DNA from 2 places in the Agrococcus sp. ARC_14 genome. Region 2 is predicted to be linked to the other one. Evidence: riboswitches for the same ligand, from Rfam matches in the RefSeq annotation. Region 2 holds a riboswitch; the other holds the start of a gene.
What was found. Region 2 has a riboswitch for thiamine pyrophosphate ahead of MKD51_RS07620 (ECF transporter S component). Riboswitches for the same ligand answer to the same signal wherever they lie in the genome.
Positions count from the first base shown of each region.

Region 1: linked by a shared signal. The riboswitch ahead of MKD51_RS09785 (ABC transporter substrate-binding protein) and the one ahead of MKD51_RS07620 (ECF transporter S component) in region 2 are both predicted to bind thiamine pyrophosphate.

Region 1 is NZ_JAKUDO010000001.1:1,986,269-1,989,664, reverse strand. Features, by position in the region: gene MKD51_RS09795 (NtaA/DmoA family FMN-dependent monooxygenase) at 1-779, opposite strand, end outside; gene MKD51_RS09790 (Ykof family thiamine-binding protein) at 785-1,423, opposite strand; TPP riboswitch at 1,515-1,625, shown strand; gene MKD51_RS09785 (ABC transporter substrate-binding protein) at 1,657-2,724, shown strand; gene MKD51_RS09780 (ABC transporter permease) at 2,721-3,396, shown strand, end outside.
Region 2 is NZ_JAKUDO010000001.1:1,540,032-1,543,427, reverse strand. Features, by position in the region: gene MKD51_RS07625 (ABC transporter ATP-binding protein) at 1-670, opposite strand, end outside; gene MKD51_RS07620 (ECF transporter S component) at 667-1,287, opposite strand; TPP riboswitch at 1,312-1,421, opposite strand; gene MKD51_RS07615 (SGNH/GDSL hydrolase family protein) at 1,483-2,280, shown strand; gene MKD51_RS07610 (DUF3097 domain-containing protein) at 2,308-3,162, opposite strand; gene MKD51_RS07605 (TIGR03560 family F420-dependent LLM class oxidoreductase) at 3,294-3,396, shown strand, end outside.

The DNA.
Region 1 (3,396 bases), 450 kb from region 2:
AGCTCCCGGCGCAGCTCGCGCATCCCCTCCTCGGTGTCGCCGATCGCGAAGACGACCTCCGCCCACCGGGCGGCGAAGGCGAGGCCGCGCGGCGACGAGCCCGCCTGCATGAGCACGGGATGCCCCTGCGGGCTTTGCGGCAGGGTGAGGGGCCCGCGCGAGAGCGGCTCCCCCGGCCGCTCCGCAATGCGGTGCACACCGGCAGGATCGGCGAAGCGACGGCCGTCGTGATCGAGCACGAGCGCATCCGGCTCCCAGGAATGCCAGAGTTCTCGCACTGTCTCGACCACCCGGTCGGCGTGGTCGTAGCGGGATGCTGGGTCAGCGATGGCGCTCCGCCCCATGTTGCGCGCCTCGGCGTCCGTGGTCGAGGTGACGATGTTCCATGCCGCTCGCCCACCGGAGAGGTGGTCGACGGTCAGCAGCTGCCGCGCGATCGCGTAGGCGGGCACGAAGCTCGTAGACACCGTCGCTCCCAGCCCGATGCGGGAGGTCACGCCGGCGACGAGCGAGATGGTCGCGACGGGGTCGAGGTAGATGCTGCCCTTGCCGCCGGTCTCCAGGGTGATGCCGAAGCCGCCCTCACGATCCTCGGGCACCGCCAGCGCATCCGCGAAGAAGACCATGTCGAACAGGCCCCGCTCGAGGGTGCGGCCGAGATCGGCGTAGAAGCCGCTCCGCAGCCAGTCGCCCCGGCCGAGCGGGTGGCGCCAGTTCTCGGCGTACTGGCTCGTGGGCGGGTTCACCATGCCCACGAAGTGCATGCGGCGCTCGCTCATGCGGCTCACGCGGGGATGGGCGTCGGGCTGTTCAGCGAGACGGTGAGGTGGGTGGCGACGTGCTGCACCGTGCGACCGACCTCGATCCAGGCGTTTGCCGCCGTCTCGAGCACGGCGGCGAGGTCGCCGTCGAGCCTCGTAGCGTAGTGGTCAGAGCCGGAGTAGAGGCCATCCTGCTTCGCACGCTCGATCACGTCGTAGATCGGCGTCATGTGATCGCGTGCTCGATCGCCGCCGGCCGCGCCGTCGAGCAGCGGGTACAGCGACCAGTGCGCGCGGGCGCGGATGCCGGTCGCCCGGAGCGAGATCGGCTCGGCGGCGAGAGCGCCGACGCCGGCGGGCAGCTCGCACTCGAGCTCGCCGGGGCAGCCGCGCGAGAGCAGGATGCTCACCGAGATGTGCGCGCCGGTGCGTGCCGCAGCCGCGACGACGTCGCGCAGGTATCGGAGCACATCCGCCTCGGCACCGCCGAGGAAGGTCGAGATGTCGTTCGTCTCGACCGTGAGACCGGTCGCATCCGCTTCGCCCAGGGCGCCGAGGATGATCGAGACGTAGTCGGAGCTGTAGACCGAGAGCGTGAAGCGTGCCCCCACGCCGTACTGCTGCGGAGTCATCGGGGCTGTCGTGGTCTGATCCGTCGGCATGGTCACGCCCACAACGATAGCCGCGGGCCACTTGCCGCGGGCGCGGGGCATCCGTCTCGCCGCGAGCGCGGAAGGCAGTCGTTCCGATAGCATGGCGTCACACGGGAGTCCGGTAGGCCGGGCTGAGAGGAAGGCCCCCAACCTTCGACCGTCGAACCTGATCTGGGTCATGCCAGCGCAGGGAGGCAGCTCTTCCAACCCGTGCCCCGACCCCATTCGAAAGGGCACACACCATGCGTCGTCACGTCACCGACCGCGCCCGCAGGGCCGCGACCTCCACGCTCATCGCCGCTGTCGCATCCGCCGTGATGCTCACGGGATGCGCGTCGCCCGCACCGTCTGAACCGGCGTCATCCGAGGGGGACGAGGCGCTCTCCCCCGTCACGTTCGCGCTCGACTGGGCGCCGAACACGAACCACATCGGCGTCTATGTGGCGGATGCGTTGGGCTACTTCGAGGAGGCAGGGCTCGACGTCCAGATCCTCCCCTACGGCTCGGCCTCGTCGCCGCAGCTCGTCTCCGCCGGCGAGGCCGACTTCGGCATCGGGGGCCAGGCGAACGTGCAGACGGCGCGCACCGCCGGGCTCGACGTCGTCTCGGTCTTCCGGATCACGCAGACCGACACCGGCCGGCTCGTCGTGCTCGGTGATCGCGACGACGTCGAGCGGCCCGCCGACCTCGACGGGCTCGTCTTCGGTGGCTTCGGCGCCCCGCTGTACTCGGCGCTGGCGGAGGCGACGATCGTCGGCGATGGAGGCGAGGGTGAGTTCGACGAGGTCGTGCTCGACACCGGCGCGTACGAGGCGCTCAGTCAGGGGCGGATCGACTTCACCCTCTCGGTCGCCACCTGGGAGGGCATCCAGACCGAGCTCGACGGCGACCCGTACCGCGCCTTCCGCTACCAGGACTACGGCGTGCCCCAGCAGCAGTCCACGGGGATCATCTCGAGCGACGCCTACCTCGCGGAGCACCCCGAGGAGGCTGCGGCCTTCGTGCAGGCGGTGCAGCGCGGCTACGCCTATGCGACCGAAGACCCCGATGCGGCAGCCGACATCCTGATCGAGGCGAACCCCGACACCCTCGGCAACGCCGAGGAGCTGGTGCGCACGAGCGCGCGGCTGATGGCGACCGACGGCTACTTCACGATCGAGGGGCGCGCGATCGGCGAGGCCGATCCACAGGCATGGGATGAGTTCGGTGCCTTCCTGGTCGACGGAGGCTTCCTCGGCGATGCTGCGGGCGAGACCGTCACCGAGGTGCCCGACTGGTCGGCGTACTACACCGACGACCTGCTGCCGTGAGCGCGAGCGCGGCTGCTGGCGCGGCGTCTGCGGCCCGAGGCGCCGTCGTCGCGGTCGTCCCGCCGCTCGTCGCGGTGCTGGTGCTGCTGGGCCTGTGGCACGCTGTGTCGGTGGCGGGGCTCGTACCGGCCGAGATGCTGCCATCCCCGGCGCGCATCGCTCGGGTCGGGGTGGCCGAGCACGAAGCGCTGCTGCGGCACGCCATGCCCACCCTGACCGCGACGCTCCTGGGCTTCAGCCTGTCAGTGACGGTCGCCTTCGTCACCGCGACGCTGCTCGACTTCTCACCGCCGCTGCGACGCGCCGTGCTGCCGCTGGTTGTCGTCAGCCAGACCCTGCCGATGATCGCCCTCGCGCCGCTCGTGGTGCTGTGGTTCGGGTTCGGCATGCTGCCGAAGGTGCTGCTGGTCGCCTTCGTGACCTTCTTCCCGATGGTCGTCGGATTCATGCGCGGCTTCGGCTCGGCCGAGCCCGACGCCGAACACCTCCTGCGGTCGATGGGGGCGTCGCGCGTGACCGTCTTCCGGATGATCCGGCTGCCGTCCAGCGCCCCGTCGTTCTTCTCCTCCCTGCGCATCTCGATCACCTACGCGGTCGTCGGGGCGATCTTCGCGGAGTATGCGGGTGCGGTGGCAGGCCTCGGTGTCTTCATGCAGTCGGCGAAAAACGTCT
Region 2 (3,396 bases):
CGCCGCCTGCGGCGAGCACCACGACGCGGTCGACCACCGGCAGCCAGGTCTCCACGCGGTGCTCGACGACCACGAGCGTCGCGCCGGTCTCGGCTGCGACGCGCGCCACGGCATCCCGCACCTCCACGACCCCCGCGGGGTCGAGGTTGGCCGTCGGCTCGTCGAGCAGGATGAGGCCAGGCCGCATCGCGATGACGCCCGCGAGCGCGAGCCGCTGCCGCTGCCCGCCGGAGAGCGCCGCCGTCGAGCGGTCGAGCGCCACGTCGAGCCCGACGGCGGCGAGCGCGTGGCGCACCCGCTGCCAGATCTCGTCGCGCGGCACCGCGAGGTTCTCGCAGCCGAAGGCCACGTCGTCGCCGACGTGCGACATGATCGTGTTCGCCTGCGGATCCTGCAGCACGAGGCCGGCGGTGCCGGCGTCGGTGGTGCCCCGTCGGGTCGCCGGGTGCGCGCCGTCGACGGTCAGCTCGCCGGACTCATCGCCCTCGTCCTCGCCGCCGAGCACGCCGGCGAGGGCCGAGAGCAGCGTCGACTTGCCAGCGCCCGAGGGCCCCAGCAGCAGCACCCGCTCGCCGGGCTCGACGTCGAGGTCGAGCCCGGCGAGCGCGGGCGCCGCGCGACCGGCGTGCTGCCAGCCCCAGCCGCGCGCGCGGATGCGGGAGCCGCTCACCTGCCGCGCGAGCGCCCGGACGCGAACCGGTCGAGCACGCCCGTCGCCGCGAGCGCACGGGTCAGCAGCCAGCCGACGAGGCCCGCCAGCAGCGCGCCGGAGACCACGAGGCAGCCGAGGTAGATGAGCAGGAACTCCCCGCTCATCGCGAGGTTGCCGGAGGTGAACAGCTCGAGCGTCCAGGCGGCGACGGCCGCACCGATGCCGGCGAGCATCGCCACGAAGACCCCGAAGCGGCGGTATGCGAACAGCAGGAAGATCAGCTCGGCGCCGAGGCCCTGCGCGATGCCTGCATAGACGGTCTCGATCGCCCACACGCTGCCGAGCAGCATCGAGACTGTCGAGGCCAGCAGCTCGACGAACAGCGCGGCGCCCGGCTTGCGGATGATGAGCCCGCCGAGCACGCCGCCGATGAGCCAGATGCCGACTGCCAGGCCGCCGAAGCCCGGCGTGAGCGCGTCCATGCCCTCGAACCAGACGTAGCCGACGCCGTTCCAGAGCACGAACAGGAGCCCCGTGGCGACGCCGAGCACGGCGGCGACGACGATGTCGACGACCCGCCAGCGACTGGTGCGCGCACGCGGCGACGCGGTGGATGTGGTGGATGTGGTGGTCATGCGGTGCCCTTCACTCGGAGTGATGGCACGGGTGGTGTGTCCTCCCTGCGCTGGCATGATCCAGATCAGGTTTGACGGTCGAAGACTGCAGTCTTCCTCTCAGCCCGGCGCACCGGACTCCCGTGTCAGAACTGCAGTCTAGCCCGACCGCAGGTCGCGGGCCGGCTCGTGGCCCTGCGGCCGTAGGCTGGGCCGGTGATCGAGACCGGGGCCGAGGGACCAGCAGCGACAGCGCAGCCGATCCGATCGTTCGTCGCCATCGGCGACAGCTTCACCGAGGGCGTCGGCGACGAGCTGCCTGATGGTTCGTTGCGCGGCTGGGCCGACTTCGTCGCCGCGGGCCTCGCGACCGCGCAGGGCGCGCCGGTGCGCTACGCCAACCTCGCCATCCGCGGGCGCAAGCTCCACGGCATCCTCTCCGAGCAGCTCGATGCCGCGATCGCCCTGCACCCCGAGGCGATCAGCATCAACGGCGGCGGCAACGACATCCTGCGGCCGCGCGTCTCCATCGACCACGTGGGCGCCCGCCTGGCCGAGGCCGCGCATCGCATCGCGGCCGCGGGCATCCGCCCGATCCTGCTCTCGGGCGGCAACCCCAGCCAGGTGATGCCGATCGGTGCCGTGATGCAGCGCCGCGGCGACGCCCTCGCTCGCGCCGTGGAGTCGCGCATCGGGGATCTCGATGCGCCCTACGTCGACAACTGGGGCGACCCCGAGCTGCGCAGCCCGCGCTTCTGGTCGATCGACCGGCTGCACCTCAACGCCGCGGGTCACGCGCACGTCGCGCGCAACGTGCTGCGCGCGCTCGGCCACGAGGCGCCGGCAGGCTGGCGCGATCTCGCCGGCGCGACCACTGCAGAGGGCAGGCGCGATCTGGGCTACTACCGCGAGTACGTGCTGCCGTGGCTCGGCCGTCGCTTCACAGGCCGTTCCTCCGGCGACGGCCGCGACCCGAAGCTGCCGCGGCTGACCGAGGTGCAGCCGCTCGCTTGACCGGTCCGGATGCGTCGCCGGCGGCGGCTACCCGGCCGGCGGTGAGGACGCCGCCGTCACGAAGTCGATGAGCTCCTCGACGCGGCCGAGCAGCTCTGGCTCGAGATCGTTCCAGTCGCGCACCCGGGAGCGGATGCGCTGCCACGCCCGCCCGACATCCTCCTGGCTGCCGTGCGGCATGCCGAGCCGCTGCAGGGTGCCGCGCTTCCAGTCCTCGCCCTTCGGCACCGCCGGCCACGCAGCGATGCCGAGCCGCGCCGGCTTCACCGCCTGCCAGATGTCGATGAACGGATGGCCGACGATGCGCACGTGGGCACCGTGCGGCCCGCTCGTCACGGCTGCGGCGATGCGCGACTCCTTCGAGCCCGGCACGAGGTGGTCGAGCAGGATGCCGAGGCGGCGCTCGCGGGTGGGCGCGAACTCTGCCACGATCGCGGCCAGGTCATCGGCGCCGTGCAGCGGCTCCACGACGACGCCCTCGACACGCAGGTCGTGGCCCCACACCTGCTCGACGAGCTCGGCGTCGTGCACGCCCTCGACGAGGATGCGACTCGGCAGCGCGACGCGCGCCCGCAACCCCCCGACGGCACGGGAGCCGGATGCGGTGCGCGTCGATCCCGCCTGCTTCGCGACCGCGGGCACGAGCTCGACCTCGACGCCGTCGATGAAGAAGCCGCGGCCCAGGGGGAACGCGCGCACGGCGCCGCGACGGTCCTCGAGGTGCACGTTGCCGGCCTCGACGCGCACGACGGCGCCGACGTAGCCGTCGTGACGCTCGACGACGAGCTCACGGGCGGCCTCGACGCGCGTCGGCGGCGCAGGCGTGCGCGCAGCCTTCGCGTCCGCGGAGAGCACGTCTCCGCCCCAGGCGTCCCAATCCATCCGCACTCCGTTCGACGCCGGCCGGGTCCCGCACCCGCCCATTCGGCACCGGCCGAGCCTATGCGCGTCCCGCGCGGGCACCACCGAGGCACGCGCGCGTGCCGCCGAACGACTGTGCTTGGCTGTCAGACATGGACTTCCGCATCTTCACCGAGCCCCAGCAGGGCGCCTCCTACGACGAGCTGCTCGCGGTCGCGCTGCGCACCGAGCAGCTCGGCTTCGACGGCTTCTTCC